DNA from 4 places in the Bacillus sp. GB_SG_008 genome. Region 2 is predicted to be linked to each of the others. Evidence: riboswitches for the same ligand, from Rfam matches in the RefSeq annotation. Region 2 holds a riboswitch; each other region holds the start of a gene.
The links. A riboswitch is a leader RNA that binds a small molecule or an ion and turns the genes downstream of it on or off. The one in region 2 is predicted to bind S-adenosylmethionine.
Positions count from the first base shown of each region.

Region 1 (7,577 bases), on a different contig from region 2:
GAATCCCTTTACGAACTTCAGCAACCTTCTTTACATCTAACGTTCCATGCAAAATCATTTCTGTTTCATCTGCCTCATTGACGACTTCTCCCCAAGGATCAATAATAAGCGAATGCCCTGCAAATACATTATTTAGATCACGTCCGGCACGATTGCACGCTACAACATAACATTGATTTTCAATTGCCCTTGCTTGAAGTAATAACCGCCAATGCGCTAAGCGAACAAGTGGCCACTCTGCTACAACAAATAATACCGTTGACCCGTGTGCAGCATGAACACGTATCCATTCTGGAAAACGAATATCATAGCAAATTGTTCCTGCGCACGGTATATCCTCTAATAGAAAATGCCCAGTTTCATTTCCAGCAATTAAATATTTATGCTCATCCATCAGTTGAAACAAATGAACTTTACTATATTCAGCCACAATTTCTCCGCTTCGATTACTAATATACATTGTATTTGTAACACCTTTCTCTGTTTGCTTAGCAATCGATCCTCCAACAATATTTACACAATTTTGCTTACTCCACTTCGATAATAGTTGTTTCGTGTATTCCCCATCTGGATCAGCAATTTCAGCAAGTCGACCTAAGTCATAACCTGTTGTCCATAGCTCTGGTAATACAATAACATCTGGCTTTTCCTTCATTGCTTCGTTTATTTTTTTCTCAGCGTGTTCTATATTTTTCTCTACATCACCAAAAGTGATATCCATTTGAATACAAGCAATTTTCATTGATTTCTCCCTACTCCCTTTTATTTTTTTCCTTTACAAAAAGTTGAAAAGATTATATCATTTGTCACTATAATTGCAACAATTTTCAAAAGAGGTGGAAAGTATGAAACATTTTCAACCTTCTGAGGTATTAACATCACTACCAACACAATTTTTTGCTACGCTTGTCACAAAAGTCAACAAAGCCGTGCAAGCTGGTCATGATGTTATTAACTTAGGACAAGGAAATCCAGATCAGCCAACGCCAGCGCATATCGTAGCAGCGCTACAGCGTGCAGCAGAACAACCAATTCATCATAAATATCCGCCATTTCGCGGGCATGAAAGCTTAAAAGAAGCTGTCGCTACGTTTTATGAGCGTGAATACGATGTACAGTTAAATCCCAAAACCGAAGTAGCTGTTTTATTTGGCGGAAAAGCTGGATTAGTTGAATTACCGCTTTGTTTTACAAATCCAGGCGATACAATTCTCGTTCCTGATCCTGGCTATCCAGATTATTTATCAGGTGTTGCCTTAGCGAAAGCAGAACTTGCAACAATGCCATTATTAGCAGAAAATCATTTTTTACCTGATTATACAAAGATTGATAAACAAACTGCTGAACAAGCAAAATTAATGTTTTTAAACTATCCGAACAATCCAACAGGAGCCATTGCAACAACAAAATTCTTCGAGGAAACTATATCGTTTGCAAACAAACATGACATTTTAGTTTGTCATGATTTCGCGTATGGTGCCATTGGTTTTGATACTAAAAAGCCAATTAGTTTCTTACAAGTTGATGGAGCAAAAGATGTTGGCATTGAAATTTATACGTTATCAAAAACATATAATATGGCAGGATGGCGCATTGCATTTGCCGTTGGTAATGAAAGTGTCATCGAAACGATCAACTTATTACAAGATCATATGTACGTCAGTATTTTTGGTGCCGTGCAAGAAGCTGCTTGCGAAGCTTTATTAAGTCCGCAAACTTGCGTAGATGAACTAGTAGAACGCTATGAATCTCGAAGAAATGCTTTCATTACAGCTTGTCGTTCTATCGGCTGGAATGCAGTTGCACCAAAAGGCTCTTTTTTCGCATGGCTTCCTGTTCCAGATGGATATACGTCAGAGCAATTTGCTGATGTACTATTAACACAAGCACACGTTGCCGTCGCACCGGGTATCGGATTTGGTGAACACGGAGAAGGTTATATTCGCGTTGGTTTATTACATACAGAAGAACGCCTTCGAGAAGCAGTTCACAGAATCCATCAATTAAAAATTTTCAAAAAAATATTGACAACGTAAAAATTCTCTGTCAAAATTCAGTTATCAAAAAAATTAAAACATTTCCAAATACTTCTTATCAAGAGCAGGTGGAGGGACGAGCCCGATGAAACCCGGCAACCGATCTACTTTATGTAGGCACGGTGCTAATTCTCGCAGCATTACGCTGACAGATAAGGAGCTGGTTGTAAAAAACCTCTCCTTAGCTGAGAGGTTTTTTTTATTCAACTAGGAGGTTATGAAAATGAGCGGAATAATAGCAACATACTTAATTCATGATGATTCTCACAATTTAATTTACAAAGCAGAGCAAATTGCTCTCGGTTTAACAGTTGGTTCGTGGACACACTTACCTCACTTACTACAAGAACAATTAAAACAACATAAAGGTTCAGTCATTAGTGTAGAAGAATTAGAAGACGATGAAAAAATAAATATATACCTTGATAAAAAAGTAAAACGCGGTCTTATTAAAATTCATTATCCATCTGCTAATTTTAGCAATGACTTACCTGCGATTTTTACAACTGTTTTCGGAAAATTATCACTGGATGGAGAAATTAAATTAATTGATTTGACATTTTCTGATGATCTAAAAGAGCGCTTCCCAGGTCCTAAATTCGGTATCGATGGGATACGAAACATCTTGAATGTCCACGAGCGCCCTCTTCTCATGAGTATTTTTAAAGGAATGATTGGCCGTAATATCGGTTATTTAAAAACACAGCTTCGCGATCAAGCAAGCGGCGGTGTAGACATTGTAAAAGATGATGAAATTTTATTTGATAATCCGTTAACACCACTGTCAGAACGTATTCGAGCTGGAAAAGAAGTATTACAGTCCATTTACGAAACATATGGTCATAAGACGTTATATGCTGTTAATCTTTCAGGACGCACTTATGATTTAAAAGAGAAGGCGAAACAAGCCGTTGCAGCTGGGGCTGATCTATTACTCTTCAATGCATTTGCTTATGGGCTGGATGTTTTACAAGCTTTGGCAGAGGACGATGATATTTATATTCCAATCATGGCACACCCAGCAGTAAGCGGGACTTACATAGCATCTGATTTATATGGGTTTTCATCTTCCTTATTACTTGGTAAGCTCCTTCGCTATGCAGGCGCAGATTTTTCATTATTCCCATCACCTTATGGAACTGTCGCTTTAAAACAAGAAGAGGCACTTTCTTTAGCAAAAGCACTTACAGATGAAAATGAGCCATTTAAACGAAGTTTTCCTGTTCCATCTGCTGGCATTCACCCAGGACTTGTTCCGCTTCTTATTCGTGATTTTGGTCAGCAATGTGTCATTAATGCTGGTGGCGGTATTCACGGACACCCATCCGGCGCACAGGGAGGCGGAAAAGCGTTTCGATCTGCCATCGATGCAACGCTAACAAACACGCCTCTTCATGAGGTTAATGATCCTTATTTACAAGCCGCCTTGCGTTTATGGGGCAATCCTTCTGAAGAGGTGAAGGCATGAGTATTCAAATTTTTTGCGATTTCGATGGCACAATTACAAATAACGATAATATTGTTGCCATTATGGAAAAGTTTGCACCGCCAGAAGCGGAAACAATTAAACAACAAATTTTATCACAAGAACTTTCTATTCAAGAAGGTGTTGGAAAACTTTTTTCTCTATTACCTACAAGTTTACAAAATGAGATTACAGCTTTCATTAAAGAAACAGCAGTCATTCGTACTGGTTTTATAGAATTTGTACAGTTTTTACGAGAGAACAATATCCCACTTTATATCATATCAGGAGGAATGGACTTTTTTGTTTATCCTCTTCTCGAAGGAATTGTTGATTTTGAGCAAATTTACTGTAATACAACTGATTTTTCCCATGAAACAATTCAAGTTAATTGGCCACATCTATGTGATGAACATTGTGAAAATGAATGCGGTCTTTGTAAATCAACAATTATTCGCAATTTAAGTTCACAAAGTAATTTTAAAATTGTAATCGGTGATTCTATTACAGACTTACAAGCCGCAAAACTTGCTGATAAAGTGTTTGCTCGTGACTTTCTTATTACAAAATGCAAAGAACATCACATTTCTTATACACCTTTTGAAACATTTCATGATATCCAAAACGAAGTAGGGAAATTGTTGGAGGTGATAAAGTGAAACAGTTATTTCGTCAATGGCAAGAACTAAGTGAACTGAAAAAAGAATTAACGGACCGGAATTGGTTTCCAGCAACAAGCGGTAATATTTCAATAAAAGTGAGTGACAATCCTCTTACCTTTCTCATTACAGCAAGCGGAAGAGATAAAACAAAAACAACACCCGACGACTTTCTGTTAGTCGATCAAAATGGAAATCCTGTTTTAGAAACAGATTTACGCCCTTCTGCAGAAACATTGTTGCACACTCATATTTATAACAATACAAACGCTGCATGCGTCTTGCACGTCCATACAACCGATAATAATGTAATTACAAACGTATACGACAAAGAAGTTGTGCTTTGTAATCAAGAAATTATTAAAGCACTCAATATTTGGGAAGAAGGCGCTTCTATTCGTATTCCGATTATTGAAAATTACGCTCATATCCCAACATTAGGTGAGAGCTTTCGCAATCATATTTACGAAGATACAGGAGCTGTTTTAATTCGCAATCACGGTATTACAGTATGGGGAAAAGATAGCTTTGATACAAAAAAGAGATTAGAAGCATATGAGTTTCTATTCCAGTTTCATATTAAACTATTATCAATTAAAGGAGGCGTTCAATATGGCGCAAATTCGTATTCATGAAATTAATACTCGCATTGAAAAAGAAATAGAAGTACAACAATTTTTACAAAATGAAGGTGTTTTGTATGAGAAATGGGATATTACAAAGCTTCCTGCTCATTTACAAGAAAACTATGCATTAACTGATGAAAATAAGAAAGAAATTTTAGAAGTGTTCGCAGAAGCAGTTGCTGATGTTTCTAGACGCCGCGGCTATCAAGCAAGCGATGTTATCTCACTTTCTCACGCAACACCGAATTTAGATGAATTGTTAGTAAACTTTAAGCAAGAACACCATCATACCGATGATGAAGTTCGCTTTATTGTCAGCGGACATGGCATTTTTGCCATCCAAGGAAAAGATGGGCGTTTCTTTGATGTCGAACTTGAACCAGGAGATCTAATCTCGGTTCCTGAAAACATAAGACATTATTTTACCCTTCAAAACGATCGTCAAGTTGTAGCAATTCGTATTTTTGTGACAACTGAAGGTTGGGTTCCTATTTATTAAGGTAGTCTGTTGGATAAAAGGAATTGGTACCCCTTTTCCTTCCTTTTATTCACTCTACATATATACATCCTCCTATGGGCAGGTTTATCTCATTTTATATGAGATAAACCTGCATTTTTTGTTGAATAATTTTTTACAATTTTATGAACATTTTGTGAACTTTTTCTGAATATTCTGTTTAAAATGTGTTATAATACAAATAATAGAAAAAACAAGTGAAATTGTAAAAAGGAGGAAGGGAATACATGGAGTTAATTTTAGCCATTCTTTTCGGTGTCGTTTGCGGGTCTATACCTGCTGTTGTGGGAGCTATTATGGAGGAATTAGAAGTTGGTATGATTGGTTTTGTCGCATCTTCTGTAAGCGCTTTATTTTTTGGTTTATATGGTGCAATTCCTGTTTGTTTACTGTTTGCACTATATATATTACGTCATTCTCGCACAAAACGATTTACTCGAACTAGAGTGGCTGAAGTCATTCCCTTTCCAATTGAAAAAGCACGCCGAGCAACAGGCCTTTCCTAAATAAAAAAGTCCTCATATGAGGACTTTTTTATTTATTTTCTTCTAAAAATTGAAATAGCTCCTGTAAATGAAGTGCATCCTCTCCATAACTAACCGAAACATAAAATTTCCCGTCTACTTCTGCATTCATATATAAATCAATGAGATCACGTTCGTACTTTAACGCTAAATAAAATTCCATCTCTTCTAGCATTTCTTTCGTTGTTCGAATGACATAACGACCTGTTTCATCTCTACCATATTCAAATACCGGTTCAAAACTATACTTCTTTTTAAACGCAGCCAGTTGCTTATCATTAATATAAATTGTTTCTGCGCGCTGTACCGTATCAATGATATTATCAAATTTCTCTAAACCCATACACTCACTCCTTTATGTATCGTTTATATAATGCCTGTGTTCCGCTATTTTCTTCACCGTCTTGCATCAATTGTTCATATAATTCTCGCGCAAGAGCTAAGCCAGGCGCAGATAACCCAAGTTGTTCTGCTTCTGCCAACGCAATTTTCATATCCTTAATAAAATGTTTCACGTAAAATCCTGGTTCAAAATCACCTTGTAACATGCGCGGTGCTAAATTACTTAATGACCAGCTACCTGCTGCACCAGTAGAAATACTTTGTAACACTTTTTCTGGATGTAAACCTGCCTTTTTTGCATAAGCAAGTGCTTCACATACACCAAGCATATTAGATGCAATCGCAATTTGGTTGCACATTTTTGTATGTTGGCCACTACCTGCATTTCCTTGCAATATAATGTTTTTGCCTAACAATTCAAATAACGGAAAGCATGCTTCATATACTTCTTCATCCCCACCGATCATAATCGCAAGGCTTCCTTCTTTTGCTCCGATATCTCCGCCCGATACGGGGGCATCTAATACATGAATTCCCTTGCTCTTCCCTTCTTCATAAATACGTTTCGCAAGAGTTGGTGTTGATGTTGTAAAGTCAATCGTAATCGTCCCTCGCTTGGCATGAGTAAGAATCCCCTCTGCACCAAAGTATACTTCTTCCACATCATGTGGATAACCAACCATAGTCATTACAACATCTACTGTTCTTGCAATTTTCTTAGGAGAATCACACCAGTACGCACCTTCTTCAATCAAAGCTGCTGTTTTTTCTTTTGTACGATTATATACATAAACAGTATAACCAGCTTTTAATAAATGACGCACCATACTTTTTCCCATAACACCTGTACCAACAAAACCAATAGAAGCTGGTGGCAATATCTGCTTCATCTTCTCATCCCCTTTTCTCTAATAAATCACTCACAAGTTTACGAAATTCATTATTAAACTCATCATCAATTCCATTTTGCACATTTGAGAATTCAATTACAAATAATTGTTTATCCCAATTAAAATTGTTAAATGTATTCCATCCCGAAAGTACACCATGATTATGATAATAATCTGGATATATATATAAGCTAAATGCATATTTTTTTTCTGAAGATGGTGTTAGCATTAATTTTAAGCTTTCAGCAGAGATAAGCTTACCTGTCATAATTGCTTCATCTAACTTTTTCATATCATGCACCGTTGTATACATCTCTCCGCACCCATATAACCAATTCATTGCTAATTTAGGCGCTAGCACAAGTTCATTCTCTTTCTTTTTATATCCTTTTGAAAAATTCACATCTCCTGCTGGTGTCTCTCCCATACCTGACTCTGTCATTCCCGCAGGAATAAAGATATGATCTGTAACGTATTGTGCTACAGATTGTCCCGAGTTTTTTTCTAGAATATAAGCT
Region 1 covers NZ_JBPZSK010000001.1:698,976-706,552, reverse strand. Annotated here, with positions in the region: gene ACTDJC_RS03620 (carbon-nitrogen family hydrolase) at 1-742, opposite strand, end outside; gene ACTDJC_RS03615 (pyridoxal phosphate-dependent aminotransferase) at 846-2,036, shown strand; SAM riboswitch class I at 2,089-2,195, shown strand; gene mtnW (2,3-diketo-5-methylthiopentyl-1-phosphate enolase) at 2,260-3,504, shown strand; gene ACTDJC_RS03605 (2-hydroxy-3-keto-5-methylthiopentenyl-1-phosphate phosphatase) at 3,501-4,160, shown strand; gene ACTDJC_RS03600 (methylthioribulose 1-phosphate dehydratase) at 4,157-4,795, shown strand; gene ACTDJC_RS03595 (cupin domain-containing protein) at 4,773-5,285, shown strand; gene ACTDJC_RS03590 (hypothetical protein) at 5,531-5,809, shown strand; gene ACTDJC_RS03585 (DUF3909 family protein) at 5,838-6,170, opposite strand; gene ACTDJC_RS03580 (NAD(P)-dependent oxidoreductase) at 6,175-7,059, opposite strand; gene ACTDJC_RS03575 (serine hydrolase domain-containing protein) at 7,064-7,577, opposite strand, start outside.
Region 1: another riboswitch for S-adenosylmethionine. It lies ahead of mtnW (2,3-diketo-5-methylthiopentyl-1-phosphate enolase); the one in region 2 lies ahead of ACTDJC_RS09325 (Na+/H+ antiporter NhaC family protein).

Region 2 (7,577 bases):
AGACCCCATCTCAAGATTCAGAAAGAACAAAGAAGAGAGGTGGGGGATAACTGTTGGCATGCGCCCGATTGGTGAGAGCTTTCCATCAGTGAGAAAAGCGTCACTGATGGAAGTTTCACTTTATTATGATGTAGAAGTTTGTAATAGACGAGTGTATGTTTTAAAAGCTACAACGGCTGCGATGAAGGAACCAATAAAAAAGATACCGGATCCAGTTACTGAAAATAATCGGCCTATAAATGTCTCTTTGGCTTCTTGTAATATTAGGGCTGCTTGTGATTCTTGATTCATGTGTAGACCTCCTCAAAAAAGCTTTTATGTTATTGTATGTGTAATGCCTAGAAGGTGTTAAAAATCATAAAATATATATAAGAAGTGCATGTGAAAGATGAGATTCACTTGTTTTCCATAAATAAAAAACTCGGCAATTGCCGAGTTTTTTTATTTAATATAAGGAGCTGGATCTACAGCATTTGATTTTGCTTGATTCCACTCACCGATGTGCAGTTCGAAGTGCAAGTGTTGACCGTGTGAATCACCTGTGTTCCCCATAAAGCCGAGTTGCTGGCCTTGTGTTACTTTTTGTCCAACTGAAACAGAGCGGCTGCTCATATGAGCATAAACAGTTGTATATGTTTGACCGTTCATACGGTGCGATAAGTATACAACATTTCCGTAGCTACTAGAGAAATCGGAGCGAATAACAACTCCATCGGCTGCAGCGACAATTGGTACGGTTCCAGGAGCTGCGATATCAAGTCCTTTATGACGATCACGTGATGGATCATTAAATCCAGAAGTAAAGCTACCAGCTGCTGGTTTAATAAAACCGCCAGTATTTTTCGCTTGAGGTGCAGGTTGGCTTTGCGCTGAAGGAGCGGCTTGCACTGAAGGAGCGGATTGCTGAGATCGTTTTTGTTCTTCAGCTTTTTTTGCTTCTTCAGCCTTTTTCGCTTCTGCTGCACGGTTTTCCTCTTCAATTGCATTTTGAACAGCTTGACGTTGGTTTTCTAAAATAGTCTTTGATTCTTCTAAACTTTCCATCTCAGAATCTATCTTTGAAGCTTTTTCGTGTAAATCGGTAATTAATGCTTGCTGTTGTTGCTGATTTGCTTGTAGTTCTTGCTGTTGTTTCTGTAATGTCTGTTCAGATTCTTTAAGTTGTGTTTCCTTTTTCTCAATCGCTTCTTTTTCTTTTTTTACAGTTTCTTGATCTTGTGTTTGCTGTTTTACGATATCTGTATCATTATTTAAAATTACACTTACAGAATACATATTTTCTATTAGTTCAGCGATATTGTTTGTGTTAATTAATACTTCTGTAATTAAATTTGTACGTGGTTGCTCTTGCATGGACTGTAATCTCTGCTTAATTACTTCTTGACGTGTATCGATTTTTTTCTGTAGTTCTTCAATATGTTTCTTTTTCTCATCAATACTGTTTTGTGTTTTTTCGATTTCAGCTTTTGTTGCGTTTAAATCTGCTTCATTTTTATTAATAGAAGCAGTTAATTCATCGATTTTTTTCTGTAAATCTTGTATTTCTTTTTCGATTTGTTCTTTTTCAGTTGATTTCGTATGTATTTCTTGTTGTTTACCTTCTAATTGTGATTGAATATTAGATAATTTATCTTGACTCGTCTCCGCATATACTGGTGAAAGCAATGGAGAAACGAAAATAGAGCCGGCTGTCAGTAAACTAAACGCTGTTATTTTTTTGTTCATCTGTCTATCCCCTTTCCCTATTCTATATAATCACAGGAAGGAGAAAAATGTCTATTGTTGTAATGATAATGTAAAAAAAATTTAAGTAATTGTTATTAAATGTCGAAAATTATAAAGAAATCACATAAAAATTGTTCGTCTCTACTATAGAAATTTATTGATGTTACGAACTAACATATATCGAGAAATAAGGAAGAGAGGAATCGTTCTCATGTTAGGTTTTCTGACATTGGATTTGTTTTTGTCAAGAAAAAAATTTGCATAGAGGAAAATTTTTTTAGTTGTCAGATTTCTATTTTTGTCTTATCATTTTAATAGGGGCGAAAGTATTGAATAGTCTTATAATATTTAATACTGTGATTTTTGTATTTTATAGAAAAATAGAATATGGAAATTTAGAACATCTAAGAAGGGGGTCGCAGCAAGTATGAAAAGAATTGGACTTGCATGGCAAATTTTAATAGGTCTTGCTCTCGGTATTGCCGTAGGAGCAATTTTTTATGGTGATCCGATGGTTGCTAAAATTTTACAACCGATTGGTGATATTTTTATCCGCTTAATTAAAATGATCGTCGTACCAATCGTTGTTGCCAGTCTTATTGTTGGGGTGGCAGGCGTTGGTGATGTCAAAAAGCTTGGACGTTTGGGCGGAAAAACAATCCTGTATTTTGAAATCATTACAACAATTGCGATTATTGTTGGTTTATTAGTAGCGAACATTTTCCAACCAGGAAAAGGCGTGGATATGTCACAGTTACAAAAAACAGATATTTCTAAGTATACAGCGACAACAGAACAAGTACAGCACCATTCATTTGCTGATACGTTCGTAAATATTGTTCCAACGAATATTATGGAGTCATTGGCAAAAGGTGATATGCTTCCAATTATTTTCTTCTCTGTATTATTTGGTTTAGGAGTAGCTGCCATTGGAGAAAGAGGAAAGCCAGTTCTGAATTTCTTCCAGGGTGTAGCAGATTCAATGTTTTGGGTGACAAATCAAGTAATGAAATTTGCGCCGTTTGGTGTATTTGCGTTAATTGGCGTAACGGTTTCTAAGTTTGGTGTAGCGTCATTAATCCCATTAGGTAAGTTAGTTATTGTTGTTTATGGAGCAATGATTTTCTTCGTTGTTGTTGTATTAGGTATTACAGCAAAAATATTTGGAATTAATATTTTTCAATTCTTTAAGATTTTAAAAGACGAGCTTATTTTAGCGTATTCTACAGCAAGCTCAGAGACGGTTCTACCAAAGATTATGGAAAAGATGGAGCGTTTCGGTTGTCCGAAAGCCATTACATCTTTCGTTATTCCGACAGGTTATTCATTTAACTTAGATGGTTCAACATTATATCAAGCAATTGCCGCTCTTTTCTTAGCGCAAATGTATGGTATTCACTTATCAATTTCAGAGCAAATTACATTGCTTCTTGTATTAATGGTTACTTCAAAAGGTATTGCAGGTGTACCAGGCGTATCATTCGTTGTATTATTAGCAACGCTTCATACAGTAGGTATTCCGGCTGAAGGTTTAGCGTTTATCGCTGGTATTGACCGTATTTTAGATATGGCACGTACAGCAGTAAACGTAGTAGGTAACTCATTAGCTGCAGTTGTTATGTCTAAATGGGAAGGTCAATATGACGAAGAAAAAGGACAAGCTTATTTGAAGGAGATTTCAGAGAAGCAAGCAGCTTAAATTACAACAAAACCCTCACGTTATACGTGAGGGCTTTTCTATATGAAATTACTGTATTTAGTGGTAAACGAATTAGGCGTGGCCTGTATCGAACGAAAGAAAACAAATTATTAAACGCAGATGTGAATGGTTCCTATAACATCTTAAAAAAAGCAGTTCCAAAGGCGTTTGCCGATGGAATAGAGGGGTTGTGCCATCAGGCAGCTGTGTCAACTCCACTCGTGTTAAGCATCTTTTGAAGGTGATACACGAGAAACCCCCACTTCAAGATCCGAAGGAGATAAGTGGCGGGAGTTTTCATGGTTTTCAATTTTAGAAACAGAAATTTTGAAAATAAAAGATATTATTTAATTGCATGGAATGTTTGATTCATTCGTAACTTTTTATAAATATCAAAAAAATACCAACTATTTTGATAGAAATAATATTTGACATTTTCTTTTGCAGCGAGTAAAGTAATAAAGGATTGATTTACACAAAATATAATATGAAACCTTCTTATCAAGAGAGGCGGAGGGACTGGCCCTACGATGCCTCGGCAGCGGACTCATATAGAGTGCTGTGCCAAATCCAGCAAGCGATATGCTTGATAGATGAGAAGAGTGTTTCTTATATGATATATAAGACCTCTTCTCTTTAGAAGAGGTCTTTTTCGCTCTTGTGAAGGAAAGGTTTAGAAATAGGAGAGGATATTACTTTGGAACAAACAAAAGGAAATGGATGGGCATTATTGCCACTTGGTATATTTTTAGCACTATTTATTGGTTCTGGTGTGATTACAGGAGATTTTTATAAGTTACCAATCGTAGTTGCTATTTTAATTGCAGTTGCTATCGCGTTAGTAATGAATAGAAAAGAAAACTTTACGACAAAGGTTGAACGTTTTGCTAAAGGGGCTGGCAATCCAGATATCATGATTATGGTATTAATCTTTGTATTAGCAGGTGCATTTTCTGAAACAGCAAAAGGTATGGGCGCTGTTGAAGCAACCGTAAACTTAGCCCTTACTATTTTTCCGCAAAGCTTGTTAGTTGCTGGACTGTTTATTATTGGTGCGTTTATTTCATTAGCGATGGGAACGTCAATGGGTACAATTGCAGCATTGGGGCCAATTGCAGTAGGAATTAGTGGGCAAACGGATATTTCTATGGCACTTGCTATGGCGACAGTTGTTGGCGGAGCAATGTTTGGTGACAATTTATCTTTTATTTCAGATACGACAATTGCTGCGGTGCGTACACAAGGAACGGAAATGAAAGATAAATTTAAAACAAACTTCTTGATTGTATTACCGGCTGCCATTATTACGACTATACTTTTAATCGTTCTTACGTTAGGAACTCATACAAATATGACGGCACATGCGTTTAACTGGGTGAAAATTTTGCCGTATGCAGGGGTGTTAATTACAGCGCTGCTTGGATGTAACGTACTAGTTGTATTAACTGGAGGAACAGTGTTTGCTGGTATCATTGGCATGTTAGATGGAAGCTACACATTAGCAAGTTTCTTTAAAAGTATTACAGTAGGAATTAATGGTATGATGGAGATGGTATTATTAGCGATTTTAATCGGTGGAATGGTTGAAATTATCCAATATAACGGCGGTATTCAGTATTTAATGAATATACTAACGCGTAATATTCGTTCGAAAAAAGGTGCAGAATTTGGAATTGCTGGTCTTGTAAGTATGACAAATATGTGCACAGCAAATAATACAATTTCTATTATTTTCACGGGTCCACTAGCAAAGAATGTTGCAGATCAATACAATATTGATCCGAAAAAATCTGCGAGCCTGTTAGATTTATTTTCTTGTAGCGTGCAAGGGTTAATCCCGTACGGTGCACAAATGTTAACAGCGGCAGGATTTGCTTCGCTTTCACCAGTTGAGTTATTACCGTATTCATTTTATCCAATGTTAGTTGCGGTTTGCGGTATTATTTCAATTGTAATTAATTTTCCGCGTCTTTCACCTATAGCTAAGAAAAAGGAATATGAAAAAACAGCATAATGAAAAAGAGGATGTCTTGTATAAGGCATCCTCTTTTGTTTTGAATATAACGACTAATTTCATCTCACTTTAAATATAGGTCTGATGATGAATAGGACTTAAGTCTGAGAAGAAAACGGTTCTTAAGCTCGTTATAGAAAAATGAAAAAATAGTTAAGATAAGAGTATCAAATCGAAGGGAGGCAAGCACAAGATGAAACAGTTTCTAGCGTTTATCGCAGCCGGTATTTTAGCTTTAATTGCTCTTGGAAGTCTTGCTGGTATTATAGGATTTGCAATTGGAGCAGGGATTGTGTATTGGAGCTACAAGTCATTTGTGCGAGCACGATCATTTTTTGGAAAGTTAGCTTGGGGTATTGTCGGTTTAGTTGGCTTGTCAATCGGCCTTTCTAATTCACCAGCATTAATCGGTATCGTAGCATTAGTCGTTCTATATTATGGATACCGCGAATGGAAAAAAGAAAAAGTTGTAGTAGAGTCTGCTTCAGAAGGTTCTAAACCATATAGCAATTTTGAAGATGAATGGAACAAATTAATGAAAAATAACTAATATTAAACAACTAAAATAATAAAGTAGAAGAGAGGAAGATTTAAAATGAAACAATCATTATTCGGACGTGTACGCGAGGCAATACTTGCAGATCTTCATAATGTGTTAGACGAGAAAGAAAGAAAAAACCCAATTGCGATGTTAAATCAATATTTACGTGATAGCGAACGTGAGGTAACAAAAATTGAAAAGTTAATTGAGCGTCATAAAACATTAAAATCTAATTTTGCTCGTGAGCTTGAGCAGGCGCGTTATTTCGTAAATAAGAGATCCAAGCAAGCTGTAATTGCGCAAGAAGCAGGAGAAATGCAATTGCAAGAACGTGCATTAGAAGAAGTCGCATATTACGAAGGGCGAGTAGCTCGCTTAGAAGAAATGTATGCAGGTGTTATGGAACAAATTGATGAATTAGAGCGTCGCCTTTCTGAAATGAAAAATAAATTAAAAGAAATGAATGCAAAACGTATGGAATTAATGGCACGTGAAAATATGGCACATGCGAACCGTCGCATGAATACGGCTCTGCATAAAATGGATGAAAATAACCCATTTTTACGCTTTGAAGAAATTGAAAATCACATTCTTGATTTAGAGCTTCGCATCAATGAAGATCATGAACGTGACACATTTGATATGAAGATTGCAAAGCTTGAGCGCGAAATGAAGGAGAAAAAAGAAGTATCTATAACAAAAGAATCAGTAAAATAATTGTAGTACATTATAAAACAAGCTTATGATATAGTGATAGAAGAAAAGGTGTTGGAATGCAATACCTTTTTCTTCTGTTTATCCCGCATTAACGGGCAGTAAAACCCCTACCTCAAGATTCAAAGAGAGACGAGGAAGATAGGTGGGGATAACTGCCCGTAAAAGCCCGATTGGTTCAACTAACTATCAGTGGGGGATGAAAAAACCTCCACTGATGGAAGTTTCACTTTACATATGACAAAGAAAGGGGAGCTGAGATGAAGAAACAATTTTCGAAAACACAATTTGTAGGAATGCTCCTCATTATATTTGGATTTGGTCTTGTTCTTGATATGATTCTCGGACATTTTGAGCCGGGTGCCCTTATTTTTGCTTTTATTATGATTATGTTTGGAAGGAATTATCGAAAAAAGAACCGATATGTGAGAGGAAATGTGCTTTTATTTGTCGGAGGACTCATTTTCGTATTTTTCCTGTTTTCATCAGCAGCCTTCGTGCTTGTTCTATTTGCTTGTTTAGCTTTCGTTGGTTATCAGCTTGTGCAAGGTCAGCAGAAGTCAAAAATGGTACAGGTCGAAATTAAGGAAAAAGGATATATAAATGAAGAAAAACAAATCTATCGAACAGAACCGTATCTTAAGAATATAATGGTTGGTAACGTACGAATAATGGATCATATTTATGAGTTAGAAGATATTAATGTTCAGTATGGAATCGGTGATGTTGAAATTGATTTAACAACAGCTATGATTCCAGAAGGAGAAACCGTCATTGTTATTCGTGGTGTTATTGGTAATATTCGTTTGTATGTTCCATACGATATTGAACTATCTTTAAATCATTCTGTTATTATTGGAAAAGTTTTGCTTCCTAATCATGAA
Region 2 covers NZ_JBPZSK010000003.1:307,473-315,049, reverse strand. Annotated here, with positions in the region: gene ACTDJC_RS09340 (hypothetical protein) at 124-291, opposite strand; gene ACTDJC_RS09335 (murein hydrolase activator EnvC family protein) at 442-1,725, opposite strand; gene gltP (glutamate/aspartate:proton symporter GltP) at 2,153-3,424, shown strand; SAM riboswitch class I at 3,920-4,024, shown strand; gene ACTDJC_RS09325 (Na+/H+ antiporter NhaC family protein) at 4,122-5,438, shown strand; gene ACTDJC_RS09320 (lmo0954 family membrane protein) at 5,632-5,988, shown strand; gene ACTDJC_RS09315 (PspA/IM30 family protein) at 6,034-6,696, shown strand; gene liaF (cell wall-active antibiotics response protein LiaF) at 6,954-7,577, shown strand, end outside.

Region 3 (7,577 bases), on a different contig from region 2:
GATAAAGAGAAGCTGTCAGTAAACAAAAGTTTGTTTAAGAGGTATGTTCGAGTTTATCCCGCATTAACGGGCAGTAAGACCCCCGCACTGATGGAAAATTATAATAGAAAAATATAAACGAGCTATCGATTTTCATTAAAGCGTTTTTACTATAGTATATTCTAAAGTTAAGATATAGCCCATTTGCATTTTCAATAAGAGAGAATTGCCATTAAATAAATGTTTGATTAAGACGTACGTTCGATTTTGTGGTCTTAATCAAACGTTTGTTTAAGAGGTATGTTCGATTTTATAATACTAATTAAACGTTTGATTAAGATATATGTTCTATAATGCTGCGCACCTTGTTTGAAAAAATAAAAAAACACTTCTCAAAAAAAATGAAGTGTTTTTCTGTCTCTAAATATATTATAATAAAAATAGTTAGAATTTTATTATTTCAATAAAATATCATATAAGCTTAAATAGATGTATTATATTCATTTATGTATTTAGTTACGCTTTCATTTAATGTTGCGAAAAAGTCTGGGAATTCTGAACTATTTGTGCGAATATTATCTATATGTTGTAAAGAGAATTTTTCGTTTAAGAGAAACTCACCGTGATGTCCAAATACCTGTATATTAGCATTCATTTGTCCTGAATCTTCTTGTGTTGATACGAGAATGTAGTGAAATGCTTTTACAGGAATGACATATGTTTTGCGATATGTATTCGTACTGTTTATTCCGGTTTGTTTTATCACTTGAAACTGGAGAATGTCTTTGTTTATAGCAACAGACAATGTTGTTGACTTTAACTTTGTGTCTGTTAATTCATCAAGTTCTTCAAGTTGAAAGTGGATTGTAGTTTGATCTGAATGATGTTGAATTTGTTGCTGGATGACTGAGTGAATTTGTAGGTCCATATAGTTAAATAATCTCCTTTTCTTTATGTACTATCAAAGACAAAAATATAGAACAAAAGAATTAATATAACAGTTTCAAGCAGTAAAAAAGATTAAACATTTGTATTCTTCCTTAAAGAGAATACATGACAAATTACTAAAAAACAATATAAACTGATTTAGTATTTCGTGTTTTAAAAACCGTATATTTAACATAGTTAATATTATGTTAAATAATTTCTTTAGGGTAGTAAAGTATTTTTTGAGAATTTAAGAAAAATAAAAAATTTTGCAGGATAAAAGAAATTCTTAGCGAATTAAGTTAAAGTTTGAAATGAAAAAATATTTTCTATATGATAAGGTAAAGGTTAGTGAAAAGTAGGTGAATGTATGCCAGTAACATTTTATTCATATCCAAAATGTGGAACATGCCAAAAGGCAAAAAAATGGTTAGAAGCAAATGATGTAGCATATGAAATGATTCATATTGTTGAAAATCCACCTTCTAAGGAAGAACTTCGCAGTTTATATGAAAAAAGCGAATTGCCATTAAAAAAGTTCTTTAACACAAGTGGAATGCGTTACCGCGAGCTTGGTTTAAAGGATAAGCTAAAAGATGCAAGTGAAGAGGAAATGTTGGACATGCTCGCTTCTGATGGCATGTTAATCAAACGACCAATTGTAACAGGCAGTAATCATGTAACAGTTGGCTTTAATGAAGAACAATTTGAAAGCGTGTGGAAAAAGTACCGATAAGGTATTTTTACATAATTAATACATTCATTGGAGGTACAGACATGAGCATTCCAAAACAATTACGTTACTCTGAAGAACACGAATGGGTAAAAGTTGATGGCAACCAAGTTGTTATCGGTATTACAGATTTCGCACAACACGAATTAGGAGATATCGTATTCGTAGAACTTCCTGAAGTTGGTGCAACAATCGAAGCTGACGAGCCATTCGGAAGCGTAGAATCTGTTAAAACAGTTTCTGAGTTATACGCACCTGTAGCAGGTAAAGTTGTAGCAGTAAACGAAGAATTAAACGACAAGCCAGAGCTTGTTAACGAGTCTCCATACGAAGGTGCATGGATGATTAAAGTTGAGATTGAAGATGCAGGTCAAGTGGATAACTTATTAACTGCAGAACAATACGAAGAAATGATCAATCAAGACTAAGATGGAAAGGGCAGCTAATAGCTGTCCTTTTTTATTTGTGTCAGCTCTAGTAGCTAGAATGTTCGGTGGCTTCACTTCTTCCCCACATTCTGAACGAGCCACTTCCGCTTTTATTCACAAAAATAAACAGGAAACAACATTGAAATATCGAATATACTATATACTAAAGGTAAGGTTGTATCATAGTATATGGTGATCGGGTGATGCCAAGTGGTCTATGTGGAAAAAGTAATTATTGTTGAAGGTAAATCAGATAAGAAGAAGATTGAAACGATTATTAGAGAACCGGTGGAAATTGTTTGTACAAATGGTACAATTAGTTTGTCGAAAATGGATGAACTTATTGATCAGCTGTACGATAAAGAAGTGTATGTGCTTGTGGACGCAGATGATGCAGGAGAGAAGCTACGCAAACAATTTCGCCGAGAATTTCCACATGCTGAACATATTTATATTGATCGTTCGTATCGTGAGGTTGCAACTGCACCATCAAATCATTTAGCGAACGTTTTATGGGGAGCTGACATTGACGTTTATACAGAATTTTTACGGTAAGGAATGGTAGAATGATCGATTTGACAGGAAATGAAGCTATGGCTGCAGTTGAAAATCAAGATAAAACGGTGTTATACGTATATACGCCAATGTGTGGTACGTGTCAACTTGCTAAAAAAATGTTAACAGTTGTTGAAGCCGCATTACCTCATTTGGAAATTGGGATGCTAGATTTAAATTACGCACCGCATTTTGCGCGGGAGTACGAAATTGAAAGCGTTCCGTGTTTACTTATATTTGAGAAAAATCAACTTATGAAGAAAATATATGCATTTCAATCTGTGGAATATTTATATATGGAATTACAATAGGCGGCAAATACTTTGCCGCCTCGACATATTTCTTGGGAAATATAAGCAACAAGTGATTTTTTGTCGAGAGAAAGATACAGGAGAGCTCGTTATAGAAATGGAATGGTATTATGTAAAACGTGATATGAGGAGTGTGACGGAGATGAAATTGTATTCACTGCTTCAATCATTTGTAACATATGCCAATACGCAATATCATTTAGAACCGCTACTGCCGCAATTTGAGCGGACTGTTTGTTTTACTTTTCAAGATGAGCGTTATTCATTGAAAATTTCAAGAGATAAAATTGAGCTTACGAATGGTGCAATGGGAACGGAAGAACTTGTTTGTTTTCAAGAAGATGACTTGCAGTTATTAATTACAGGACAAGTTCGTTTGCAGTCACTATTGCGTAGAAAGGCCATTACATATAGAGGGGCATACCAAACAATGTTATTATTAGAATCTGTATTTCATATTTGTAAGCCGCTACGAATAGGTGCTTAAATTTCAGAAAGTTCCTTCTTTGCAAAAATTTCTGTTGACATCTATTTCATGCGTTGATACAATTCAAAACATGAAATAACGAAAACTTCATAACGACAAAATCAGACGAAATTTACATCTGATTTTCTCTTATCAAGAGAGGTGGAGGGACTGTGCCCGATGAAACCCGGCAACCGTCAACTTATGTTGAAATGGTGCCAATTCCTGCAAAGCGAATGCTTTGAGAGATGAGAGGAAAGGATAATAGTAATTTATGTATATAAACCTTTCTGCTCATTTTAAAGCAGAAAGGTTTTTTTGTTGTTTCAGTGTAGGAGGACGCTCAAACAACAGCTTCATTTATCCCGCATTAACGGGCAGTTATCCCCCACCGGAAGGTTCAGAGAGAAGCAAGGAAGATAGGTGGGGGATAACTGCCCGTAAAAGTCCGATTGGTTCAACTAACCATCAGTGGGAGATGAAAAAACTCTCCACTGATGGAAGTTTCACTTTATCGGTATAGCGGAGAGCCGCTTACACTTTTTAATTAAAAAGGGGTGACATCAATGATTGTGTTAGAAAATGTAAAGAAAATATATCGCTCCAAAAACGGCGATGTTACTGCTGTTGATAATGCGAATTTACAAATAGAAAAAGGTGAAATTTTCGGGGTTATCGGATATAGCGGTGCCGGAAAGAGTTCCTTAATTCGCTTGTTTAATCAATTGGAGAAACCAACGTCTGGAAAAATTACTGTTGGAGAGCGTTTGATTTCAGCAATTAGAGGAAAAGAACTGCGAGAAGCGCGTCAAGAAATCGGGATGATTTTCCAGCATTTTAACTTGCTTTGGTCACGAACTGTTCGTGAAAATATTGCTTTTCCGCTTGAAATTGCTGGAGTGACAAAAGAGAAAAGAACACAGCGTGTAGATGAATTGATTCGTCTTGTTGGTTTAGAAGGGCGAGGAGATGCGTATCCATCTCAGCTGAGTGGTGGACAAAAGCAGCGCGTTGGGATTGCGAGAGCATTAGCAAATAACCCGAAAGTATTATTATGCGATGAAGCGACATCAGCACTAGATCCAGAAACAACAGATCAAATTTTAGATTTGCTTCTCGATATTAATAAACGCCTCGGTTTAACGATCGTACTCATTACACATGAAATGCACGTTATTCAAAAAATTTGTAACCGCGTTGCTGTTATGGAAAAAGGAAAGATTGTTGAAAGCGGCAGTGTGTTAGATGTATTTCGTAATCCGCAGCAAGACATTACAAAGCGCTTCGTTAAGCAAATAACAGATTCTGAAGATACAGATGAAGCAATTGAACATTTAGTAGAAAAATACCCGGAAGGAAAAGTCGTGAAACTGCAATTTATTGGTGAAGCAGTGGAAAGACCAGTTCTGCAGGAATTAATGAAGAAAGATGGAATTGAAGTGAGCATTTTGCAAGGAAATATTGCTCAAACGACAAACGGGGCGTATGGAAGTTTAATTGTTCATTTAAAAGGTGACGAAGATGTGGTTGCAGAGGCAGTTGCAACGATTCAACAAGAGCAAGTAGAGCTGGAGGTGATTGCACATGGATAATTTGTTTCAAAATGTCGATTGGGATCAAATGTTAGAAGCAACACAAGAAACGTTATACATGACGGCAATTGCCACGCTTGCAACGTTCGTATTAGGTCTTATTCTTGGATTAGTACTGTTTCTCACAGGAAAAGATAATCTGTGGGAGAACAAGCCAGTCAATATTGTGATTGGCGCGTTTGTAAATATTTTTCGTTCTATTCCGTTCATCATTTTAATCATTTTATTGATTCCGTTTACGAAGTTTCTTCTTAATACGATTCTTGGAGCAAGTGCCGCATTACCAGCATTAATTGTTGGAGCAGCACCGTTCTATGCGAGAATGGTTGAAATTGCGCTTCGTGAAATTGATAAAGGCGTTATTGAAGCATCAAAAGCGATGGGAGCAAAGACGAGTACAATTATCTTAAAAGTATTGATACCAGAATCTTTGCCAGCACTTATTTCGGGTATTACGGTAACGGCAATTGCACTTGTAGGCTATACAGCGATGGCTGGAGTTGTTGGAGCAGGCGGTCTTGGTACACTTGCTTATTTAGAGGGATTCCAACGCAATAATGGCGATGTCACTCTCATGGCAACAATTCTTGTGCTGGTTATTGTATTTATTATTCAAATGTTTGGTGATTTTCTTACGAAGCGTCTTGATAAAAGATAAAGGGAAAGTTGGTGGTGGATATATTATCTACCTCTAGCTTCAGAAAGTTATTATTGGGATAAAGTGAAACTTCTATTAGTGGAGGGCCGTATCCTCCACTGATGGAAAGCCCGCCCAATCGGGCTCTAACGGGGAGTCTACTGCCCGTTAATGAGGGATAAAGTGTTTTCGTCTCACACGAAACTCTCTATAGAATTTATATTTCGAATATTGAAAAAAGAAAGGATGTTATAATTATGAAGAAGGTATTATTTTCAGCACTTCTTGCTGTATTTGTATTTGCATTAGCTGCTTGTGGTGGCGGCGGAAAAGATGAAAAGACACTTGTAGTTGGTGCTTCTAACGTACCGCATGCGGTTATTTTAGAACAAGCGAAACCACTATTAGAGAAAAAGGGTATTACATTAAAAATTAAAAAATTCCAAGACTATGTATTACCAAACAAAGCATTAGCTGATAAAGATCTTGATGCAAACTATTTCCAGCACATTCCATATTTAGAGAAAGAAATTCAAGAAAAAGGATATAATTTTGTAAATGCAGGAAAAATTCATTTGGAGCCTATGGGTATTTACTCTAAGAAATATAAAAGCTTAAAAGACCTTCCAAATGGTGCAACAGTTATTATGAGTAATAACGTAGCAGAGCGTGGGCGTATGTTAGGACTTCTGCAAAAAGGCGGCGTTATCAAACTTAAAGATGGTGTAGATATCGTAAAAGCGACAGAAAAAGATATTGTAGAAAATCCAAAAAACTTGAAATTTAAAACAGATGTTGAGCCAGGGCTTACACCGAAATTATATGAAAACAACGAAGGCGATGCATTATTCATCAACTCAAATTACGCAATTGATGCAAAATTAAATCCGACAAAAGATGCAATTGCACTTGAAGGATCAGACTCTCCTTACGCAAATATTATTGCTGTTCGTAAAGGTGACGAAAACAGAAAAGAAATTAAAGAACTTGTCGAAGTATTACATTCAAAAGAAATTCAAGATTTCATTAAGAAAGAGTACAAAGGAGCTGTACTTCCTGTAAGTGAATAAGGTGAAAAAAGGGCTAGAATTTTTCAGCCCTTTTTTCTTTATATAAGTAGGAAGAAAGGTGTATCATAATATAATGTGCAGAAAATACCTGCTCGTATTTGTAGAAAAATTGTTACATTTTTTCAACGTTTGCGATATCATTTTATTTGATATAAAATTAGAATGAGAATAAAATGAGAATGTGAACGTTTTAGGAATTTTTAAAATGTATATAGATGATTAATGGAGGTATTGAGATGGCTGGTTCTACATTAACGATTAAAGATTTACATGTATCAATCGATGGCAAAGAAATTTTAAAGGGTGTAAACCTTGAAGTAAAAGGTGGAGAAATCCACGCAATTATGGGGCCTAACGGAACGGGTAAATCAACTTTATCTTCTGCAATTATGGGTCACCCAAAATATGAAGTAACACAAGGCAGCATCATCATCGACGGTGAAGATGTATTAGAAATGGAAGTAGATGAGCGCGCACAAGCGGGTCTATTCCTAGCAATGCAATATCCAAGTGAAATTAGCGGAGTAACAAACGCTGACTTCTTACGTTCTGCAATTAATGCACGCCGTGAAGAAGGCGATGAAATTTCTCTTATGAAATTTATCCGTACATTAGATAAAAACATGGAATTCCTAGAAATGGATCCATCAATGGCACAACGTTACTTAAACGAAGGTTTCTCTGGCGGTGAGAAAAAACGTAATGAAATTCTTCAATTAATGATGATTCAGCCAAAAATCGCAATCTTAGACGAAATTGACTCTGGTCTTGATATCGATGCATTAAAAGTTGTATCTAAAGGTATTAACGAAATGCGCGGCGAAGATTTCGGTTGCTTAATGATCACGCACTACCAACGTTTATTAAATTACATCACTC
Region 3 covers NZ_JBPZSK010000002.1:447,760-455,336, forward strand. Annotated here, with positions in the region: gene ACTDJC_RS07235 (DUF3978 family protein) at 461-907, opposite strand; gene ACTDJC_RS07240 (arsenate reductase family protein) at 1,277-1,642, shown strand; gene gcvH (glycine cleavage system protein GcvH) at 1,684-2,067, shown strand; gene ACTDJC_RS07250 (toprim domain-containing protein) at 2,278-2,622, shown strand; gene ACTDJC_RS07255 (thioredoxin family protein) at 2,634-2,933, shown strand; gene ACTDJC_RS07260 (hypothetical protein) at 3,076-3,420, shown strand; SAM riboswitch class I at 3,547-3,654, shown strand; gene ACTDJC_RS07265 (methionine ABC transporter ATP-binding protein) at 3,966-4,991, shown strand; gene ACTDJC_RS07270 (methionine ABC transporter permease) at 4,984-5,649, shown strand; gene metQ (methionine ABC transporter substrate-binding lipoprotein MetQ) at 5,886-6,698, shown strand; gene sufC (Fe-S cluster assembly ATPase SufC) at 6,935-7,577, shown strand, end outside.
Region 3: another riboswitch for S-adenosylmethionine. It lies ahead of ACTDJC_RS07265 (methionine ABC transporter ATP-binding protein); the one in region 2 lies ahead of ACTDJC_RS09325 (Na+/H+ antiporter NhaC family protein).

Region 4 (7,577 bases), on a different contig from region 2:
ATAAAAAGCACAGCGCCTACTAATATTTCCATTTTAAATCCCCCTTTCACTATTCAATCATTTGTAGAATACGATTTATATTCTCCAAAGAAATGAAACGAGATTCTCGTACTATTTCTTTTCCACCGTAAAATAGTAAAACAGTTGGTGCAGTAAACACTAAATATTGCCCTGAAATTTCCCTCATATCCTCTAATGAAACAACAATTCTTTCCACATTCGAATGATGTTCGAGTAATTGTGTTATTTTTTCGAGCATAACGTCGCATACACCGCAATCTTCAGTTTTAATAAATAGTAGTAATAATGGCTGTTGTTCAATATATGCTGTTAGTTCTTCTATATTTGAGAATTGTTTCATGCAAATCCCTCTTTCTTACATGAATTTTTGAAATATCTTTTTACGATATGTGCCAAATACTGATGTTTCTTTTAATTTACGCCTTTCTAGCATTTGCTGAAGACGAAGCGATTTTGCAATTAATTCTTCTTATAATTGCCTTCTTTCTGCTTCATCGTGACAGCAAGCAATCAGATCTTCGATTTTTAACATATCTTTTTGTAGCTGCATTTCTTCAGGAATCATGCCAGCATTTTTTAAAATTTTATAACTTATGCGAAGCTTCTGGTATCATTGACAAATCCTTTCATTCAAGAGGCTTTCCTTTGTCATGTATCAGCATTTATATAGATATGTTAAAAACTTCATGTGCCGTGGCTTCATTATCATCATACGGAAATATATGTAATTCCGTCAATAAAACAAGCTATTTTTATATGATTCATACACGCAAAATAGATTTATAAAGTGAAACTTCCATCAAGTAGGATTTCTTCATCCCCACCTATTTTCTTCACTTTCTCTGCATCTTGAGGTTGGGATCTTACTGCCCAAAAGTAGCGAGATAAATATAAAACTGTCGTTTTTCTAATATTTGAAACTCTAATTATCTTAACTGGAACAAAGAAAACGGCGCTCTTGCACAAAAGAGGCACCGTTTTTACATTTTCTATTAATCTTTTTTTAATTTTCTAGCAATCCCATTTCCAAGAGACTGCAATCCTTGTACGAGGATAATTAAAATTAGAACGGTCGCATACATCACTTCTGGTTCATAACGCAAATGCCCAAAGCGATATGCTAAATCACCAAGCCCACCTGCTCCAACAAGTCCCGCCATTGCAGTTGCACCAATTAACCCGATCGTCGCAATCGTTAAACCTAGAACTAAAGATGGCCTTGCTTCCCTAACCATCACATACCAAATTATTTTTCGAGTCGAGATTCCCATCGCTTTATAGGCTTCTAATACTCCTCGATCAACTTCAAGTAATGCTGTTTCCATAAGACGTGCAATATAAGGTGCTGTAAATACGACAAGTGGTACAATTACTCCTTTTACTCCAATTGTTGTCCCAACAATGAATTTTGTAAAAGGTAAAATAAAAAATAGTAGAATAATAAACGGAATAGACCGAATGATATTAATCACTGTATTGAGAATCGGATATATGATTTTATTCTCTAGTTGCCCGCCGGGACGTGTTAACACAAGTGCTACACCAAGCGGAAGCGCAATGATAATTGAAATAAAAAGAGCAATGCTTGTCATTTGAAATGTTTGAATCGTTGCTTCCCATATTACTTCACTCCACTCACCCAAAAAGGACTTGCTGGTCATGTTCTTTTCCGCCCCCTTCTACAATAATTCCCTGTTCTTGTAAAAATGATAATGCCCTATGTACTTCTTTTGTTTCTCCTTTCATATGAACAACTAATTTTCCATACGCCTCATGCTTCAGCTGGGTGATGTTCCCCGATAGAATATTGGGATACACATTAAAGCGCTTTGTCGCAACAGCAAGTGCTGGTTCACCAGATGAATTTCCAATAAACGATAACGTAACGATTTCACCATTCTTTTGTAATTCAACCTGTAATACGTTAGGAATTTTTGAAGCAAATGAACTGTTTACAAACTTTTTAGTTGTGTCATGCTGCGGATTCGTAAATATATCTCTTACCTTACCGCTTTCTACAATACTACCGTTTTCCATTACCGCTACGCGATCACAAATGCGCTGAATAACATTCATTTCATGCGTAATCAGTAAAATCGTAATCCCAATCTCCTCATTAATTTCTAAAAGCAAATCTAAAATAGATTCTGTTGTTTCCGGATCTAATGCACTTGTTGCTTCATCACTTAGTAATATTTCTGGTTCGTGAGATAGGGCGCGGGCAATCGCGACCCGTTGTTTTTGTCCCCCTGAAAGTTCATTCGGATACGCATCTTTTTTTTCAAACAATCCAACAATGCGCAAATATTTTTCTACCCTATTTTGAATCTCAGCCTTTGTAACTCCTGTAAGTCGAAGCGGAAGTGCTATATTTTCATATACAGTTGCTGTTTTTAATAAATTAAACCCTTGAAAAATTATGCCAATTTTTTGCCTTGCCTGTGCAAGCTCATTTGAAGATAAAGATGTTAAATCTTTTCCATTTATAAGAACATGACCAGTCGTCGGCCTTTCTAATAAATTGACGCAGCGGATTAACGTACTTTTCCCGGCACCGCTATATCCAATAACTCCAAATATTTCTCCTGTTTTCACAGTAAGCGATGTACCTTTAAGTGCTTCTACTTTCCCTTTTTCTGTTTCAAATATTTTAGATACATTCTGTAATTCAATCATGCACTTCATCCCCTACCACGATGGCAATACAGCTCCATCAAATTTTTTCTCAATAAATTCTTTCACTTCTGGTGATTGGTAAGCTTTCTTAAACTGCTTTACGACTGCATCATCTTTATTATCTGAGCGAACAACGACCCAGTTTACATATGGCGAATCTTTTCCTTCACGGAAAATAGAATCTTTTGCTGGATGTAGTTTTGCACCCATTGCAAAGTTTGTATTAATGGCAGCTGCTTGTACTTCACTTAACTGTGTTGGCAGCTGGGATGCTTCTAGTTCAACAATTTTTAAGTTTTTAGGATTCTCTACTACATCTTTCGCGGTTGCCTTCTCTTTTGCTTTTGGATCAACTTTTAATACGCCCGCTTTCTCAAATAATTTCAACGCGCGTAATTCATTTGTTGGATCATTCGGTACCGCAATTGCATCCCCTTCTTTTAAGTCCTTCACATCTTTCACTTTCTTTGAATAAATCCCCATTGGAAACGTTACTGTTGAAAATACTTCTGTTAACTTCATTTTGCGTTCTTCTTTAAATACATCTAAATATGATTTCGTTTGAAAGCTATTCAGATCAATGTCTTTTTCATCTAACGATACATTGGGCATTACATAATCATTGAACACTTTAATCTCCACTTGTAAATGATCTTTTGCAGCTACTTCTTTTACTTTCTCCAAAATTTGTTCATGCGGCCCGCCGGTTACGCCAACAGTAATTTTCTTCTCATCTAATGCCTTAGCATCTTTTGTTGAATCTAGGCTGCATGCCCCTAGTAACAATACAGCTCCGCTTACAATACTTAATAATAATTTCTTCATCTCAGTTCCTCCTTAGTTTCTATCTTTTTGACAAAATAAAAACACCTCTCTAAAGTTAAGAGAGGTGTCCTATATATAAAAGTAGCTTCCTCTCTTATCTTCCAAAACGATAATCGTTTTGCTGGAATTAGCACCTGAACTTACCGTTTCGTAAGTTTGGTTGCCGGGCTTCATCGGGCCAGTCCCTCCGCCTCTCTGGATAAGAGTATCGGTATAAAGTTGTCAAAAACTATGTACCTTATACTAAATCTTGTAAAACATTTTGTCAACATGCTTTTCTGAATTTTTTTTATTCTCGAACAATAAAGCGAAACTTCCCCCATTGGGGGGCTTACTGCTCAAAAATAGCGGGATAAAGGAGCTATACGCTCCTTTGATATCCCTTATTTTATCTCTTTGCGCCACCCCTGCACATGCCAAACTTGCGTCACCCAATCTTCATAAAAATCTGGTTCATGAGAAACTAGTAACACCGTACCTTCATATTGCATGAGGGCTTCCTTAAGCGCTTCCTTTGCTCGAATATCTAAATGATTAGTCGGTTCATCTAAAACAAGTACATTACTTTCTGTTAACATCAATTCACATAAACGTACTTTCGTTTGTTCTCCACCACTTAATGAGTAAAGCCGCTGCCCAATATGTTCTTCTGTTAAACCGCACCTTGCTAGGGCCTGCCGAATTTCTTTTTGAGTCATATCAGGTCGCAATGACCATATTTCCTCAATTGGTGTTTGTTCTGAAGCAAATTCTTCTTGTGCAAAATAAGCTGGATTTACTCGCTCTCCTATTTTCACAATACCACTTAAAGGCTGCAAATGTCCCAATAGTGTTTTTAACATTGTTGTTTTCCCAATACCGTTATAGCCGACGATGGCAATTTTTTCACCGCGCTTTACCTGTAAATCAATTGGCGGGAATAAGGGCGCTGTGTAGCCAATTTGCATATCCTTTGCCTCTAAAATCCGGCTCACAGGATTACAGTAAACATGAAACATAAAACGTGGCTGCAGTGCAGAAGTTGGTTTTCCGATTTTTTTTATTTTTTCTAATACTTTTTCGCGGCTTTTTGCCTGTTTTGCTTTACGAATTTTATTCTTTTGAATAAAGTCCTTTAACTTTCCAATTTCTCTTTGCTGCCTATCATATGCCACTTGTAATTGCTGTTTATTTTGTTCATAGTTTTTTATAAATGTTTGATAATTGCCTATATAACGTTTCATTCCTTTATGTTCTAAATGATAAATTACATTGGTAATTTCATTTAAAAACCCTTCATCATGCGAAACCACAATGTAAGCATGTTCGTAATTTTTCAAATACCCCATAAGCCATTCAATATGAACGTTATCGAGATAGTTTGTTGGTTCATCAAGTAATAAAACATGCGGTTCTTCTAATAATAATTTTCCTAATAATAGTTTTGTTCGTTGGCCGCCGCTTAGTTTTTCCACCTCACGCTCCATACCAAGTGCTAAAATCCCTAATCCCGCAGCAACTTCCTCTATTTTTGCATCAATATGATAAAAATCAGAATGCTCTAGTATACTTTGTAACTCTCCATATTGTACTAACAATTGTTCAAGGTTATCTCCTGCTGTTGCCATTTTCTCCGCTACTTGCCGCATATTATGCTCGATGTCATACAAATGTACAAAGGCACTTTGTAAATATTTCATAATGGTTGTTCCAGCTTGTAAATCAATATGTTGCTGTAAAAAACCAATATTTACATGAGGAAACCATTCAACCTTTCCCGCATCAGGAAGTAACTCTCCTGCTAATATACGCAGTAATGTGGATTTCCCTGCTCCGTTGCTCCCTACAAGGCCAACACGCTCACCTCGAAGTAAGCGAACACAAATATTTTGAAAGATTATTTTATCCCCGTACATATGGGTAACATTTTCAACTGATAACATACTCATTTTACTCTCTCCTTTTCGCCTCAAATACAAAGCCAAACGAGAGAACAGCATGATAAAAACAATATTCAATTAGCTGAACATAAAAATGGGTAAGGCGAACACACCTTACCCATTACAATTTATTATTGTAAGAAAGGAATAAGGTTCTTTATCTACTGTCTTCTGGTCGGCTTTTAATCAAAAATTGGGCAGACTTCTCCCTTATCAAGCCAAAACCATTTGAAGAACAGTTGATAAAGTCATCTTATCCTTTCACTCCTTTTGAAATCATTATTTTCTCATAATAATAGTATAAACAAAGCTCTTATATCATATTCTTCATTTTCCTTTTTGTTCCTGCACTCAAAAGAAAAAACTCTTAACAAATTAAATTTGTTAAGAGTTTTTTCGTCTATTTCCTCATATAAGGAGCCAATATTTTTAATATCTCTGTTTTATCTTCTTTTAGTTCTTCAGATGTTAACATGTCCATTGTTCTAGGTCGTGGCAAGTTCACCTTGACTTCTCCAACAATTGTTGATGGTTGCTGTGACATAATGAAGACACGATCTGATAATAAAATAGCTTCATCTAAATCATGTGTGACCATAATAATGGTTTGCTTTCCTTTTTGCCACGATTCTAGCAGCCAGCTATGAACTTCCATTTTTGTAAATGCATCTAATTTCCCAAAGGGCTCATCAAGCAGCATAATTGGTTTATCACATAAATACGTACGTAAAAAACTAACTCGTTGCCGCATTCCACCAGATAAAGCATCTGGGTAATGATTTGCATATTCATCAAGTCCAAATTGCCTTAGCGCATCCATGCCAGCTTCTAATCGTTTTCTTTTTGGCTGTCCTTCAATTTCTAAAGGTAACACAATATTATGAAGAGCAGAACGCCACGGAAGCAGAAGATCTTGCTGCGGCATATAGCTAACAATCTCCCGATTCATAACGGATTGATTTTCGTAAAGTACATCTCCCTCATTTGCTCCTTCAATTCCAGCAATAATGTTTAATAATGTACTTTTTCCGCAACCACTTGGCCCAACAAAAGAAACAAACTCTCCATCCTGAATTGAGACGTTCATATGCTCTAGCACTGTTTTCCCATCAAATGTTTTCGTAACGTCTTTTACTAGTAATCCGCTCATTTTTCGCTTGGAAGGAATTCGTTTGTAAAGGCCGCTTTCACATCAATTTTCTTTTTAATGACTTTATTGTCATATAAGAAATTCATATAATTGCTCCATACCTCTTCCTTCTGTACTCCCCACGCTTTCGCATCATCTTGATATTTCGTACTTAACCATTTTTGACTTTCTTGCACTAACTCTTTATTGATGTCAGGTACATTTTTAATTAAAATATCCGCTGCTTCTTTCGGTTCCTTAATTGCAAAGTTATAACCATCTGTTGTTGCTTTCATAAATTTCTTCACAAAGTCTTTATCTTGTTTTGCATGTTTTTCACTTGTAATAATAACAGGACTATAATAATCTAACGCCGGATCTAAATCTTTTAACATAATTGTATTCAATTCAATACCTTGTCTCTTTGCTTCAATTCCATCCCAGCCATAATAGATCCACTCAAAATCAGCATCGCGGCCAATAGATTTAAAGAAATCAGTTTGTCCAAGTACAACATTCTGTACCTTACTATAGTCAGCTTGATGCTTATCCATAATTGTTTTTAATGTCGCTTCTTCTGCCGGTGCACCCCAGCCACCATATCTTTTTCCTTCAAAATCCTTTGGTGATGTTATGTTATCTTTTTTTAGAGACGCAAACGCAGATGTATTATGTTGAATAATTGCACCAATTGATACAACTGGAATGTCTTCTACACGTGCTGTTGTTACGTTTTCTTGATAGCTTACACCAAAATCAGCTTTTCCTGATGCAACCATTTGTTCAACAGAAGTATTATCACCCGGCTGAATAATTTCTACATCTAATCCTTGTTTTTTATAGTAATCTTTCGTCTTTGCTACATATAAACCAGTATGGTTTGTATTTGGAAACCAGTCCAATACCACTGTTACTTTCTTCTCTTTACTCTCTGCTCCCTTGCCTGCTTTCTTGTCTGCTGAGCAACCTGCAAATGAAAATAGTAAAGAAGCTGCTAATAACATTTT
Region 4 covers NZ_JBPZSK010000007.1:102,959-110,535, forward strand. Annotated here, with positions in the region: gene ACTDJC_RS17900 (hypothetical protein) at 1-32, opposite strand, end outside; gene ACTDJC_RS17905 (thioredoxin family protein) at 50-361, opposite strand; partial or broken gene ACTDJC_RS17910 (DnaJ family domain-containing protein) at 377-677, opposite strand; gene ACTDJC_RS17915 (methionine ABC transporter permease) at 1,014-1,682, opposite strand; gene ACTDJC_RS17920 (methionine ABC transporter ATP-binding protein) at 1,657-2,697, opposite strand; gene ACTDJC_RS17925 (MetQ/NlpA family ABC transporter substrate-binding protein) at 2,710-3,522, opposite strand; SAM riboswitch class I at 3,614-3,728, opposite strand; gene ACTDJC_RS17930 (ABC-F family ATP-binding cassette domain-containing protein) at 3,906-5,450, opposite strand; gene ACTDJC_RS17935 (ABC transporter ATP-binding protein) at 5,842-6,591, opposite strand; gene ACTDJC_RS17940 (ABC transporter substrate-binding protein) at 6,588-7,577, opposite strand, start outside.
Region 4: another riboswitch for S-adenosylmethionine. It lies ahead of ACTDJC_RS17925 (MetQ/NlpA family ABC transporter substrate-binding protein); the one in region 2 lies ahead of ACTDJC_RS09325 (Na+/H+ antiporter NhaC family protein).